2 regions of the Lentilactobacillus hilgardii genome follow, and region 1 is predicted to be linked to the other one. Evidence: riboswitches for the same ligand, from Rfam matches in the RefSeq annotation. Region 1 holds a riboswitch; the other holds the start of a gene.

The links. Region 1 has a riboswitch for thiamine pyrophosphate ahead of thiW (energy coupling factor transporter S component ThiW). Riboswitches for the same ligand answer to the same signal wherever they lie in the genome.
Region 2: it holds a riboswitch for thiamine pyrophosphate, as region 1 does, so the genes downstream of both, GQR93_RS12075 (ECF transporter S component) here and thiW (energy coupling factor transporter S component ThiW) in region 1, are expected to answer to the same signal.

What each region holds. Positions count from the first base shown of each region.
Region 1 is NZ_CP047121.1:202,204-210,336, reverse strand. Features, by position in the region: gene GQR93_RS00970 (substrate-binding domain-containing protein) at 1-753, shown strand, start outside; gene rbsD (D-ribose pyranase) at 934-1,329, shown strand; gene fucP (L-fucose:H+ symporter permease) at 1,383-2,747, shown strand; gene thiW (energy coupling factor transporter S component ThiW) at 2,852-3,364, opposite strand; TPP riboswitch at 3,411-3,513, opposite strand; gene aroE (shikimate dehydrogenase) at 3,601-4,473, opposite strand; gene GQR93_RS00945 (shikimate kinase) at 4,503-5,009, opposite strand; gene GQR93_RS00940 (prephenate dehydrogenase) at 5,016-5,873, opposite strand; gene aroA (3-phosphoshikimate 1-carboxyvinyltransferase) at 5,891-7,195, opposite strand; gene aroC (chorismate synthase) at 7,207-8,133, opposite strand, start outside.
Region 2 is NZ_CP047121.1:2,536,872-2,545,004, forward strand. Features, by position in the region: gene GQR93_RS12055 (FAD/NAD(P)-binding protein) at 1-1,076, shown strand, start outside; gene GQR93_RS12060 (LVIS_2131 family protein) at 1,356-1,982, opposite strand; gene GQR93_RS12065 (linear amide C-N hydrolase) at 2,106-3,044, shown strand; gene GQR93_RS12070 (HAD-IIB family hydrolase) at 3,030-3,842, opposite strand; TPP riboswitch at 4,006-4,094, shown strand; gene GQR93_RS12075 (ECF transporter S component) at 4,520-5,110, shown strand; gene GQR93_RS12080 (ABC transporter ATP-binding protein) at 5,126-6,556, shown strand; gene GQR93_RS12085 (energy-coupling factor transporter transmembrane component T family protein) at 6,556-7,209, shown strand; gene GQR93_RS12090 (hypothetical protein) at 7,322-7,636, shown strand; gene GQR93_RS12095 (LBP_cg2779 family protein) at 7,696-7,893, shown strand; gene GQR93_RS12100 (SDR family oxidoreductase) at 8,008-8,133, opposite strand, start outside.

The DNA of each region.
Region 1 (8,133 bases):
GCAGAAAGGGAAAATATCGATCTTAACAATGTCATTCGTATTCAAGACGGTTTTGATCCTCAAAAGCTGATCAAATCAGATGCTGTTATCATCATAGGAACAGTGACAGAAGACGCTGTAAAAAAAATAAAACACTATAATTCCAATGTGGTTATTGTTGATGGTGGCGGTTATTATCACGGCTTGGTAGATATCGTCGACACCAACCTTTCTGAACTAACCATAGACGCGTTGGATCAACTTAACGCACATACCAAAGGAGATATCGCATTCATTGGTTGTGCCCGAAATCAAGTCGCTCTTGATGGCAGGATCGTCGGGAAAGTTCCTGATGCCCGCACAAAAGCCTATAAGAAATGGACATCACTCCATCAAAAGCCGGAAATTTATAAAGAAATCGAACCTGATACAGGATCTGCAATGGCTGTTGCTGAAGGTTTAATTTCAGAGCATGGCCAGCGGCTCTCCGCAATTTTAGTTTGGTCCGACCCTTTTGCTATTGGTGTTATGCGTGCCCTTTCAAAATATCATCTGATGCCCGGAAAAGACTTAGCTGTAATGAGCTTTGACGATTTAGAATTTTCCTCCTTTCTGACACCATCTCTTTCCAGTATCTGGATTCCAAAAACCGAACTCGGTTTTCAAGCCATTTTACATGCCAAGTCTTTAACCAACCTTAAGCGAAACTGGACTGTTAGAAATATTATTCCAGGAAAAATTAAATATCGCGAAACTTTTAACCCATATAAATAAATTTTTACTAATTGACACAACGTTGATTGCTTGGGAATTTAAGCAATGTTTGTGTCGTTTTTTTATCCTTTTACAAAAGATTCTCTTGAAAGCCCTTGCAGAACATGTTAATATTCAATTATGAAATTTTTAGGTAAAACCTTTTATTAAATCGTTAAAGCTTTAAAGGAGAATTTGATCATGAAGAAAACAGATGTCATTAACTCAGAACTATCAACAGTGATTGCCAACATGGGCCATATGGATTGGCTAAGCATTGGCGATGCCGGAATGCCGGTTCCGATGGGAACTAAAAAAATCGACTTAGCATTATCCAAGGACTTGCCGAGCTTTCAACAAGTTTTAAAAAATATTTTAACTGAACTTGAAGTGCAAAAGATTTACTTGGCAGAAGAAATTAAAACTCAAAACCCCGAGCAACTTTCTGAGATTAAAAACACTTTGCCAAATGTTGCGATCGAATATGTGCCCCATACTCAATTAAAAAAAGACTTGGCAAGAACCCACGCTTTTGTCCGTACAGGTGAAATGACTCCCTTTTCGAATATTATTCTGGAATCGGGCGTTACATTCTAACTTTTGAAAGTAAAACGTTTTATTAAGCAATTTATTAGGAGGATTTAATTAACATGGAACTTACGTCAGCTAAAAAGACCCATAGTTGGACTCAACTATCAGACGGTTATCTCAGTAAAACACCCATTTTTCAATTCCTACTGGTTTCAATGATCTTTCCGCTTTGGGGTGCGGCAGCCAGTCTAAATGACATCTTAATCACGCAATTCAAAACTGTTTTTATGTTAAACGATGCCGCAACCGCATTCGTACAAAGCGCATTTTATGGAGGCTATTTCCTAATTGCGATTCCAGCATCATTAATCATTAAGAAACAAAGTTACAAGTTTGCCATTATGACCGGCCTTATTTTTTACATTCTTGGGTGTGCCCTCTTCTTCCCTGCATCAAGAGTCGCTACATACTCCATGTTCTTGGTTGCGATTTTTGCAATCGCAATTGGTTTGAGTTTTTTGGAAACTTCCTGTGATACTTACAGTTCAATGCTTGGACCGAAAAAATACGCTACAATGCGCTTGAACTTCTCACAAACTTTGGTTCCATTGGGAGATATTGCCGGAATTCTTCTCGGCAAGTACCTCATTTTCGGCAGCGTTGGCAATCTTTCTGAAAAAATGAGCACTATGCATGGTGCGGCAAGAATTGCCTACGGTGAACAAATGCTGCAGCTAACTCTTCGCCCTTATAAATACATTTTAGCTGTTTTGATCATTATGCTTATTATCTTTGCATTATCACCCATGCCACGCGCAAAAGCCACTGCAGAACCAGCTGAAGAAGGTATGGAAGCCCAGGAAGAAAAACCGAGCCTGGCAGAAACGATCAAATACCTTTGGGGGAATGCTCGCTTCAAGAAGGGCGTTCTAACTCAATTTATTTACGCAGGACTTCAAACGACAGTGTGGTCATTCACGATCCGTTTGGCATTGAATCTAAATGATAAAATCTCCGATAGTGCCGCTTCAACATTTATGATTTATAGTTATATCGCCTGGTTTGTTGGAAAACTAATCGCAAACATATTCATGAGCAAGTTTTCGATCACAGGCGTTTTAACCACTTACTCCCTTCTCGGAACACTATCATTAATCATTACATTTACCGTTCCAAATATGACTGCTGTCTATGCTGCCATTATGACCAGTTTCTTCTTTGGTCCAGAATGGCCAACCATTTACACTCATACACTCGATGCCGTAACAGAAAAGAAATATACTGAAACGGCTGGGGCAATCATTGTAATGTCCTTAATTGGTGGCGCAATCATCCCTGCCATTCAAGGATTGGTTTCCGATTTCAGCGGTTCAATGCAATTATCATTCATCGTACCAGCTATCTGCTACTTATTAATTACAGGCTACTTCTACTTTGAATATCGTTTTGAAAAGAAACATCCAGACGAAGTTGCTGAGCATTAAAAATAAATCCGAAGCCCAAAAACGTACTCGCCGATTAAATTTCGACGAGTACGTTTTTCTATCTCATAATGATCGCTTTAATCCCTGCCATCTTCAAAGCCTAACTACTTTTTATCGAGCTTCTTTAATTGTGGAGAAATAATTTGTTTCCACATGCTTAGCAAGATCACATAGCCTATCATAACACCTACCAGAGCACTTAGGAAAAAGCTCGGAACAAACAACCAAAGCGCGCCATTTGCGCCCATAAGCCATTTTGCAACCGGATAGGCAACAATAGCACCAATAATGCCGGTTCCAACTAATTCGCCACAGGCGGCCACAAACAGATTCCTGGTTTTCTGAAAGAGCCAGCCAACACAAAAAGCGCCGATCATACTGCCAGGAAATGCGAGTACCGTACCTGTTCCCAAAATGTTTCTAATCAATGAGGTGATAAAAGCTTGTGTAATGGCCCACCATGGTCCAACAAGCACACCGGAAATCAAATTAATAAGATGCTGCATCGGCGCAACTTTAGCAACCCCGATCGTGAATTCAAACATACTACCGCCAACAACTCCTAAGGCAGATAATAATGCTGTTAAAATCATTTTATATGTAGCCGATCGATTCATAATAAAAATCCTCCGTCCGTTTCGAGCATAACGACAACAGAAGGAGGGTCCCAAGCCGACAGTTTTCCTACGCTGGATTTAACCAGATCAGGTTCAAAGGGTTCGCATATTAATCACGTCTCAGCCGGTGGGCTCCCCTAATGTCATCAATTCTATTTACCTAGTGAATAGATTAAATATACCACCAAATAGTTAGTGGCGGGGAGAATAGTTGTTAATTATTTTTTAGTAAACACTTAATCGTGCTCTCTTTTAACAATTTCTTGATTTACGGCACTAATAACGTCGTTAACCGGCATTTTTTGCCCAGTCCATTCAAAGAAGGATCCTGCTGCCTGGTGTACCAACATACCAATGCCATTAAATGTTTGGCATCCTCTATCTTTCGCAGCCTTTACAAAGGGCGTTTCAAGCGGAAAATAAATGGCATCCGTTACAACATGATGCGGTGTTAATCTGGCCAACACCGCTTGGCTAATCGGTAAATGATTATCTTGACTCATGCCAATATTCGTTGAATTACTGACAATCTGACTTGACGCAACTGACTCCTGCATTGCGTCATCATCCTCGTAAGGGATTACTGAAATCACGCTGGACCAGCTTTCCAGTTGTTCTTTTCGTGACTTAAAAGTCTGATTTTGTCTTTTAAACACATTGATTTTGGCAGCACCGGCTTCAACAGCAGCGGCAATAATCGATCTGCCTGCACCACCTGCACCCAAAACAGTCAGCGTTTTATCCTCAACACTAACATTCTGATACTTCAGCGCATCAATAAAGCCTTGTCCATCTGTTGTATCGCCGACCAGCTTACCATCCCGATTAATAACCGTATTGACCGCATTTAGCCGTTCGGCCCTTGATGTAATCTCATCAAGTAACGGAATCACAGTTGTTTTTAAGGGCATTGATAGGTTCACACCACCAATTGCCATTGTCCTAATTGCATCAACAGATGTTTGCAGCTCATTAGGCATGACGTCAAAAGCCAAATAAACACCATTAATTCCTGTAACTTTAAAGCTTGTGTTATGTATTAAGGGCGACAAACTATGAGCAGCCGGGTGCGCCAATAATCCATAAAGTTTTGTATGACCGTCAATCATAATGACACCACTCTCTCGTTAATAACTTACTATTTCAATACTGAAAGTTCCTGCATAATTTTCTCAACGACTTGTTCAGGCGTTAAGCTATCCGTCGCAATACGGATGTCACTCACCTGATTATATTTGTCATCCCGTTCATGCTTTAAATCAATCAAACCAGCCAACCCTAACTTTTTAGCTAGTGGACGACCACTATCACCCCTTAGACGGGCCCAAATCGTTTCGGGAAGAACATCCAATAATACAACGGGGACAGTCGTCTGAAGCAACAGTTCAAAATTAGCGGGTTGAATAGGTGTCCCGCCACCTGTTCCCAATATTCCCTCATCTCCAAGCGAGTTCATCAAGGCATCGTGCTCCAACATTCTAAATGTATCCTCGCCCTGATCGTCAAATATTTGCTGAATCGACTTGCCGGCATTATGAACGATCACATCGTCCAAGTCATGATAAGGTACCTGAATTTGGTTTGCGAGCAATCGACCAACGGTGGTTTTACCACTTCCCATAAATCCAACTAAAATTGCTTTCATTAATTGTCATTTCCTTTCATCTAATGATTTTCTGACAGATTGTGCGTTCTTAAAAATATTTTTAATCTCTTCTTCGTCACGTGCTTCAAGTGCTGTTTGAAACTGAGACAGATGTTGTTGAAATTTGGATAGCTCGTGATTGATCAATTCCGCATTGCTCATCATAATGGCTGTCCACATAGTTGGATCTGAAGCAGCAATTCGAGTGGTATCTCGAAAGCCCCCTGCCGCAGCTTTAAGTGCATCCGGATTACGACTAAGGTCGTCGGCAATCGTGTTAACCAGTGTCACCGCGATGACATGGGGAACGTGGCTTATCTCACTGACCAGCTGATCATGTAACGACGCGGAAATCACTTGCCAACGAAGATGAGCAGCACTTAAAAGATTCTGAAACTGCACCAATTTGGGATTGGCTGTTGTCCCACCAACGACAAAATAAACTGCTTGATCAAACAAATCCAGCCTTCCGGATCGACTTCCCGATTTGTCCGATCCAGCCATTGGATGCCCCCCGACAAAATTAACACCTTCACTTATTAAAGGTTTGGCGGCATCCATAATTGCTTCTTTGGTACTACCAACATCCGTTACAAATACATCCGGTTTCAGCGGTAAGGTTATCAATTCATTGATCTGTCTAATAATTACGGAAACCGGTCCGGCTAAAATGATAAAGTCTGCTAAAGGAACCGCATTTGTAAACACTTGTCGGTCATCAATCAAGTGATGATCAAGTAAAAACTGGGCGGATTCATCATCAGGATCACTACCGATGATTTCAATTTCCGAATTTTCTTGTTTAATCACCCTTGCAATTGAGCTGCCAATTAACCCCAATCCACTAATCAGCACTGTTGTCATGACTTTTCCACCTCAATTTATGAATAACTTTCAATATTTGTAACGCTTGCCAAATCATCAAAAAACTCAGGATATGAAATATTAACACTCTCTGCACCATTAAGCTGAAGCTGCTCATCCAACAATAATGATGCGATGGCAAGTGTCATCCCGATTCGATGATCTCCGTGACTATCCAATTTGGTCTTTTCAACGCGCCAAGGCTTGGCACCGTCAATCACAAAGCCGTCTGGTAATTCACGGATGGCAATTCCCAGCTTAGAAAACTCCTGAACAACAGCCGCAATCCGATCTGTTTCTTTAACACGTAGTTCGCCGGCACCGGTAATCTTACTGATGCCATTTGCTTTTGCAGCCAACAAAGCGACCAACGGTAATTCATCAATAACGGCCGGAATTTCTTCCGCACCAATTTCAATTGGTTTTAATTCAGCGCTGGAAACAACCAAGTCTGCAGTTGGTTCACCGGAATCATTACGATGGCGTTCGATCACCTTGCCACCCATTCGTTTTAAGATTGACAGCAAACCGGTTCGCGTTTCATTAACCCCAACATTCTTCAATGTCAATTTTGAATTAGGAACTAAAGTAGCTGCAACCAGGAAGAAAGCTGCCGAAGACATATCTCCGGGAACCGTTAAATCGATTCCTGTTAGTTTCGGTTGTGGATTGACCTTAATAGTGACGTTATCGGCCATTGTTTGAATATTGGCGCCAAACGCATTTAACATTTTTTCCGTATGATTTCGAGTAGGTAATTTTTCAATCAACGTAGAAGGTTGATCAGCCTGGATAGCCGCCAGAATCAACGCACTCTTCACCTGAGCACTGGCAACCTTCAACTGATAATCAATTGCATGCAACTTCTGCCCATGAATTCTTGCCGGCAAATGCCCATCCGTCACACAAATGTCAGCACCCATTTCGGCTAGCGGTTCGCTTACCCGCTTCATAGGGCGCTTTGATAATGAATCATCCCCAAATAAAGTCGAATCAAAATTTTGTCCAGCCAATAATCCCATAATTAACCGGGTTGTTGTACCGGAATTCCCCATATCTAAAGGTTTACCCGATTGTTTTAATCCATGAAGGCCGACACCCTCAATTACAACCGTTTCACCATCGCGTTTAATTGATACACCAAGCTGTTGGAAAGCTTTTAAAGTAGATAAGCAATCCTCGGCAGTTAAGAAATGGTGTAAGGTCGTCCGGCCTTCACTGACAGCGCCAAACATAATTCCCCGATGAGAAATACTCTTATCGCCGGGAACCGACAATTCACCATGCAGCCCGGTTTTGAGTTTATCTGATAGCTCTTTCATTAGCTTCCCTCCTAGAAATTTTTTAATTCATTTCTGTACGCAGCAATTTGTTCCTGCATTCGCTGAACATTATCACCATCAAATTTGTCCGTCAATGCCTTTGCCAGCTCAATTGCAACAACACTTTCAATCACAATTGATGCTGGAACAATTGCCGTTGTATCCGAACGTTCAACATTGGCTTTTTTAATTTCTTTGGTATTAATATCGACACTCTGTAGTGGTTTATACAGGGTTGGAATCGGCTTCATAGCTGCTTTTACAATAATAGGCATCCCGTTAGTCATACCACCCTCAAAGCCGCCAAGATGATCCGTTTCCCTGGAAAACCCATCTTCTTTACTCCAGTCAATCTCATCCATTACCTGACTGCCATAACTGGTAGCTGCTTTAAAACCATCACCAATTTCAACGCCCTTCATCGCGTTAACTCCCATAACCGCAGCAGCCAATTTACCGTCTAGTTTGGTATCCCAACTAATATAGCTGCCAAGTCCGGCCGGAACATTTGTAGCGACTACTCGAATGATGCCGCCAAGCGTATCACCGTCTTTTCTGGTCTTATCAATCAATTCATGAATCTGCTCTACTTTGGACTGATCGATAATTCGCAAATCATTATGATTAATCTCTGATTCAATTTTAGAAACATTTAATTCCGGTTTATCATCCGTGGAAATCGGCCCAATTTGTTCAACATAACCGGTAATCTGAATACCGGCTTGCTTTAATAGTTGTTTGCAAACAGATCCTACAGCTACTCGAATGGCCGTTTCACGAGCTGACGAACGTTCAAGCACATTTCTTAGATCATGGTGACGATATTTCATCCCACCGACTAAATCCGCGTGACCGGGGCGTGGTCGTTCCACTTTTCGTAATGTATTTTCCGATGTTTCTGGACTTGTTGGATTCATGATCTCATTCCAATGAGCGTG
Region 2 (8,133 bases), 740 kb from region 1:
GAATCATTGCCGGTTCACGTCGTGGGATTCCTTATTATCCAAAAGCCGTTAGTGAAAAAGGATACGGCGAACAGGCCGAACCCGCTTTTCTAACCGATGCCAAAATGGATGCTGCATCAGTTAACGGCAAGTTACCATATGCCAAATTTATCGACTTATTAAAATTAGATATGGCATTAGTTTACTATAGCCTGATGATTGATGAACGTTATCCAAGCAAAAACGCAAGTCAGTTTAAAAAAGACTTTATCGCAGCTGATGACCCAGAAGCCGTTGTTAACGCATTTGGCTTTGATGAAGAAGATCGCTTTGATTGGGATTACATTTTGAATCCATTTAAAGACGTTCAAGCTGTCAGCACCCAGAACTACCAGTCAATTATTCTTAATTGGCTGGATAACGTCACAGTTGATGCTAATAAGGGTTCTAAGACCGGGCCATTGGGCTCATCGCTAGAACTACTACGTGATTTTCGAACCCAAATTCGGCAAATGATTGCTAAAGAACGCCTATCAAACGTTGACTATATCAACGATTTTCTCGGAAAATTCGACAGCGATAATAATTTCCTATCAATCGGCGCTCCTGCCCTTCGAAGCGAACAGCTTTCCGCACTCATTCGAAGTGGTATTGTGGTCATTTTGGCACCGGGAATGGAAGTCAAGGGTGAAAACGGTTGGTTTGTGACCGCTGCGCCTAAACGAAATACCGACAAATTCAAATCATCGACATTGCTTGAGGCCAGAGTTCCGAAACCGGATTTGGATATCAGCGCCAATCCGGTTTTGGAAAACTTAGTGGAAAACGGACGTGCCAGAACCCGCATTCTGCAAGCGGACCAAAAGGAAGTTCGGATGGCATCCGTTGATGTTGATCCAACGACTGACCAATTACTAAATAAAGCCGGCAATATTGAAAATGCGATCTATATTTGGGGACTTTCTTTAGAAGGGCTCAGATACATCACTTCTGCGAGTCCTCGTCCGGGTGTTAATGATCCGGCATTACAGACCGCCGACAAAATTGCGGCAGACGTCCTAAATGTGCCAAGTGCTAAAAATGTTCAAATGAATTAATAACTGACTATTTTCGCTTCGCATAACTCATTAGGCTACAAGAAATGGTACTCTCTCAATCTTTTTTGATTAAGAAGGTACCATTTTTTGTACTGATTATTGTCTTAAATTCCCAAGGAGAACCCAACTGTGAAAGCAAGCATCAATAAAAGAATGATGGGTAGAACGTGAAGCCAAAACCGAAAAATACTCATCAGCATTCAACTCACCCTCATACTTAATCAGAAATAATCAGCTATGATGCACAATTGATTTGTAGCGATTTTTAGTCGTTCGACATCATTTTTCAACTGTCATAAATGACTTATCCGGAATTCGGATTAAATTAAACCGGTCAGCCTGCCGACCCGCATGTAATCCTATTCCGTTGAACCAATTCTTCTTGTATGTCGTTGTGACCGTTCCAACCCATGCGTGTTGATAACGATCATCCAAATGATTCAGCCATTCCTTATTCCACTTGTAAGCTTCGGCCTGAACGTTCAAGTTCGATTTGCCGTAAACCACTGTTGCACTTGTACTGTCTGTCTGGTATTTTCGCCCTTCAACATAGTATGTATATCGTTGAATCGGCTTCCGGCCATTTCCATTATTAACCGTAACGTAATCGGACTGATCGGTCTTGTAACGAATAATCAACGGCTTGTAAGAGTAACTAACACGAACCGCATTCGGATTAAGCTTTTTGACATCCTGGAAAAATGTCGTATAAGACATCCCCCAAAATACCAACAAAAAGACAACCAGTTCGCCACAAGAAATCCAAAAGTTCTGCCAAGTAAATGCTTTCTTTTCTTGAACGATTACTTTTAGGCGTCGACTACGCATATCGTGAACCATCCAAATTAAATAAATGAGTAGAATAAGCCATAAAGCCATTCCAATTAAATTCCAGGTGGATTCCATGTCATTCAATTCCCCTTTTAACAATAATTATGATTTCAGTGTACACTAATATTAAAGAGAGTGCGAGAGATTACGGCGTATCGCACTGTCATTTCGAACACTTAAAACTAACGAGGTGATCCCATGTGTACCAGTTTAACTTTGCAAACTTTAAACCATCATGTCCTGCTTGCCCGAACAATGGATTTTCCGGTCCGGGCAGCTTGGAAACCAGCGCTTATTAATCAAGACTATTATGAAACCGCTTTATCGGGAAAACGTGCCATTCGTTATCCTTATATCGGCGGCGGTCGAACCGAGGAAAATGACCAAATACTGGTTGCCGATGGCGTCAATACCAAAGGGCTTAGTTGCGCGGAATTAATGTTCCCTCTTAAAGCCCATTATTTGGATAAACCGATAGCAGACAAGCTCAATTTAACACCGCAGGATTTTCTCCCCTGGGTACTTGGTGAACACGCCTCGCTTCAAGAAGTCAAAGCTGATTTGGCGCATATCGCCATTATTGGTCAAAACTGGCTGGCCGGCAATGAGATCTTTGCCTTTCACTGGATTTTGGCTGATCAGGCAGGTCAAACCTTACTTATAGAACCAACCATTAAAGGTCTTGAAGTCATCTCCGATTCAATCGGTGTTCTAACCAACTCGCCAACCTATCCGGAACATATGGCACGTTTTGCCAAATCACTTCATACTAATGAGGATTTAACTGAACTATCTCAAAAATCACAACAGATTGTGATGAGCCAGAAGTTTCCTCGAGCAACCAACACACCCACAACCAGATTTTTAGTCACCGCCATTAATAAACTTGGTGCCCAGCCCAGTCGAACACAATTCGAGGCTCGAAACCGACTGTTTAATGATTTGGCGACCGTTGCAATTCCATACAAGCCATCCATGCATCAACACCCCAACTTCAATTATACCCACTATATTTCGATTCTTGATTCAACAGATCAAACCTATTATTTTAGATATCACGATTCAAAACAGGTCTTCAGTTATTCTCTGAGTGACGAGTTGGCGCAACATACCAATCAAAACCTATTCCTCATTTAAATAATGATCAATTTGTTCTTGAACGCCTTGTTCATCGTTGGTTAAATGAGTCACGTGTTCAACTTTAACCAGTAAATCCTGGGCAGCGTTTTTCATCGCATAGCCCTCCCTTGCGGCGTTGACCATCTCAAAATCATTACCGTTATCGCCAAAAGCAGCAACGTCATCAAATGATAGCCGCCAGTCATCAAGCAGTGGTTGAATACCGGTCAGCTTGGTCACACCGGCGTTCATGACATCCAATCCGTTCATCCCCGAAGACGTTGCGCTCAGTCGGCCGCTAAATTGATGATTAAACTCATTTTGTCGTTCAAGTACGCCACCCGTCTCCCATGTGATATCAATCTTATAAATTGAATCAAAAACCAATCGCAGATCTTTGGCAGATTGCATATTTTCGTAAAAATACTTGGACGCTTTAAAACGTTTGGATTGGCTTGGCAGATTGCAATACGTTCCGTTTCGGCCAACCAGGATGATCTCGGCCCCGAAGAAACTTGGCGTTTTTAACATCCAATCCAGTGCCTTTCGGAGTACCAAATGGTCAATAATATCTTCCGAAACAATGACACCGCGTTCGTCAACAACCAACGCGCCGTTATTACAAACGTAAGAAATTGGCCCTGACACGTGTTCAAAGGTTTTTAATAAATGTTGATAATGATTGCTGCTGGCTGAAACAAAATGCATCTGTTTTTGGGCTAATCGATCCAATTCACCTTGAAACCTGTTTTCATCGAATGTCCCCCTTTCATTTAAAAAGGTTCCGTCCATATCACTTGCAATTACTTTAATCACGGCAATTCTCCTGACTATCGTTATTTTTAAATTACGAATATATTATATATTTATCCAAATCATTTACTTAATTGTGTATCCAATAAAAGCTACACCCTTAATTTTAAATGTTTCACTCCGTTTGTAAAACAATTTTATATTTAGTATACTGTTCCTTGATGATACAACTTATCTGGGGTGCCTTTAGGCTGAGAGAAACCCATCGAACCTGATCTGGATAATACCAGCGAAGGGAGCATATTCCGTTGTGCACGAAATGGATTAAGCGTATTGATGAATTTCGAGGCTGGGACATCTTGTCCGAGCCTCTTTTTATTGACTAAAATCGCTTGCGACAGGATTTTTCAGTTTTATTTGCAATTTTTATCTTATTCATGTTATTTTCTCGCCTTATCCGCAACTCCAGTGTAGGGACTATCTTGCTCTTCAAAGCAACGTTCTGCATGTAAGGGATTGATTTCAAAAATCCAAAATCGGGATTTCCCAAATCGACGCCTTATATTCCGGGTGTTAACCGCTTTGAATCGCACACTTTTTAGGACTGCTCTTCAAAGCAACACCACTCCATATAAGGGATCAATTTGAAAAATCCAAAATCGGGATTTCCCAAATCGACGCCTTATATTCCGGGTGTTAACCGCTTTGAATCGCACACTATACTATTTGGAGGTCTTTTTATGGAAAACAAGAGTCAAGCAAGCAACAATCAGCATCAAAGTAAATGGACGTTACGCAACATTATTTTGATCGCCTTGATTGCTATTTTTTGTGGCATTATTTTTTGGGGAATCGGCTTTCTCTATACTGCATTAACGGTCGCCCTCACGCCAATTGGTGCTGCGCCATTTGCCAATGATATTTTGATGGGGCTTTGGTGCATGGCCGGTCCGCTTACCGGATTCATCATCCGAACGGCTGGTTCGGCCTTTCTTGGTGAATTTCTTGGTGCTGCCGTTGAAGTCTTCCTTGGCGGTCAATGGGGCGCCGGTGCCTTTATTTCCGGACTGGTTCAGGGAATTGGTTCCGAACTTGGTTTTACCTTCACCGGCTACAAACGTTACGACTGGGTTTCACTAAATGCTTCAATCTTTACAACCGTTGTTGTAACTTTCGCCTGGGACATGATTAAAAACGGATACGATAAATTTGCATTACCGCTTCTGATCGGACTATTCATCACTCGTTACATCTCAACCTTTATTTTCGGTGGCATTGTCACCAAAATGATCGTTAAGCTGTTGGATCGTAGTAATGCATTTAATCTATAAACAGAGGTTTTAGACATGACTGACGTATCGATTAGCGACTTTACCTATCAGTACCCCAAAAGTGAGACCAAGGTACTAAATGATCTTAATTTAACATTCAAGCACAATCACTTTTCCCTGCTTTCCGGACCATCCGGTAGTGGGAAGTCAACGCTCCTGTACTTTATTGCGGGGCTGTACCCAAGATTTATCGGCAACGATGCGACGGGAACCATCAAATTCGGTGATACAAATATTAAGGAAATTCCCCGAAACCATGTCAGCAACCACGTCGCAATGATGTTTCAAAATCCCAATCAACAATTTGCGATGGATACCGTCATCCACGAGCTTACCTTTGTTCTTGAGAATATTCAAACCCAACCTGATCAAATGGATAAAATAATCGATCATGCCCTCACTTTTTGTGGGATTGAAAAATTAAGGGATCGGATCATCAACACCCTTTCCGGGGGCGAGAAGCAACGGGTTGCACTTTCCTGTATTGTCGCCATGGATGCACCGGTTATTGTATTGGATGAACCTTTTGCCAGTATCGACCCTGATTCCAGAATTGATTTAATCCACAAACTAAAGGAATTACAGGAAAAACACGGCAAAACAATTATTCTTGCAGACCATGATTTGGGAAATTACCAGGGAGTCATTGATGAATTTTATTATTTGGATCCCCAGACCCATCACATTGATTTATTAAATCAAGCGGAATCACAACATTTCTTTGATAACTTTGAATCCACCCAAACAATTGATAAGCAGCTTGCGTTACCACCGAAAGATGATAAGAATTCAGTTATCGAATTACGTCATTTCAAATTGGCACCGCACGATTCTTTGCTCCTACAGCTTGATCATTTTAATTTCTATCGCCAAAAAACGACTTTAATTACCGGTGCCAATGGTATTGGAAAATCAACATTATTTAACGCACTAACCAAGTTATTACCGTATGCCGGAATGATTTCTTACGACGGAAAGAACATTAAAAAGATCAAGCCGTTAAACTATGCTAAGAACGTCACGCTATTGTTTCAAGATGCCGAAAACCAATTTCTAAACGTCACGGTTAAAGAAGAACTGGATCTTTCGTTCTCAAACCGGTTTAACCAAGACTACACTCATGAACAGGTTGAACAAATGCTGACACAATTGGGCATGCAGGGTCGCGATGAACAAGTTGTCTATTCTTTAAGTGAGGGACAAAAAAAGAAACTTCAGATTGTCGAAATGCTGATTATGAACCCACCCGTCCTATTGTTGGATGAGCCATTTAAAGGATTGGATTACAAATCACTGCGATTAATGACCGATTTCTTAGAACTGGCCAAAACAAAGTATGGTCAAACTCAAATCATCATTTCCCATCAATTATCCGGACTGGAAGACTTAATTGATTATCATGCCCATTTTGAAAATCAAAATCTGACTTACCAGGAGGTTATCTAATGAATCCTGGAATGAAATTACTCTTAGTTGTCTTAATAGCCTTGGAAATTTCGTTTACCCAAAGTTTAATTGTCAACATTATCTTAATTGCGATTAGTTTTGTATATGTCATGGTTAAACGGATGAACTTTAAGACATTGTTTCTTCTTATATTCTGGCCGCTTTTTCCGGCTTTGGGCCTATTTGTTTCACAATGGTTGTATGGTTCCGATGGGATCCACTTTGCATGGGTTCTTTTTACACGAATCTACGCCTACGTCTTTTTAGGGGCAACATTCACGTTAACAAGCAGTATCACGGACTTGGCACTGACTTTGGAACAAGACTTTCGCCTACCCTCAAAGTTTGCCTACGGGGTGCTGGCGGCCTTTAACCTGATGCCCAAAATCAGGGAAGAAGTACAAATCATCAAAACATCTGCCTTAATGCGTGGAGAGGTTTTTCACGTTTGGTCTCCCAAGCTCTACTTTAAGGCAATTCTGTCATCCATCCAATGGTCACAGAACTTAGCTGAAGCAATGACTTCCCACGGCTTTGTGGAAGACGAGCCACGGACCCATTACAGGGTTATCCGCATTACAGTCTTGGACTGGGCAATGTTTGCCTTCTTGATTATTGCCGTTCAAGTCATGTTATTCTTTATTCGATATTAGTTTTTAATAGAAATTAAAATTTTCTGACATAATCAAAACGCCCCAGATTTCGCAATTCCTACTTTTGCATTATAATTAATGTAATAGAGAGAAGTGAAAGAGGGCGTTTTTTATGCGGGCAAATCAATTCGCATTTGCGTTTGGCATTTTTGCTTTAATTGTTGGAGCCATTGTTGATCTTTATGGGGTGTTTACTCAATTCGGAACGATTGATAGTGCTCAGGAAGTATTGGTCGGCAGCTTTATTTTGGGAATCGGGTTGGCTTTTCTATCGATCCCCAACCGACTGGAACGTTACATTGTTCAAGGTATTATCGGAATTGGCATCTTTTATTATTTTTATATTCAAAACAATAACATTTGGATTGCCCTGATTATTGCGTTTATTCTGGTGGCCTTATTGGAGTATGGCTTGAAACATCGCTAATTATGTGTTCGTTTCACATATTATTGCTATAATAGGAATATAGTAGCTCGAGTCTTACAATGGAGGAATTTAGAATGGCAGAACAATTTAGCACCTTAGCAGAAGAAATTATCAATTACCAAAAGAAGAACGACATGCCAGACACGCAATTAGCATTCAATTTACGGATTACCGTAGAACGCCTCCACGATATTAAGTCGATGGAATCTCAACCGACACCAGAGGAAAAGAAGCTCATTGAAGACTTTGTGCGTTAAACGTGCAGGAACTATTTGAAATCCTATTTCCCAACATCGCGATGTTAACTAAAAGAAGAGACCTTTTGCAATGTCATTTTGCAAAGGGCCTCTCTTTTGGCTTTTAATGGCTGGTTATTTTTCCGGCGCTTTAAATAACGCTTGTACCTGTTCCTCCAAAGTTGGAACGGGCTTTTGTAATACGTCAGCCAAATCCGTTGTGTCTTCTTCCAAAGCATGATTTCGAATTAATTTTTGAAT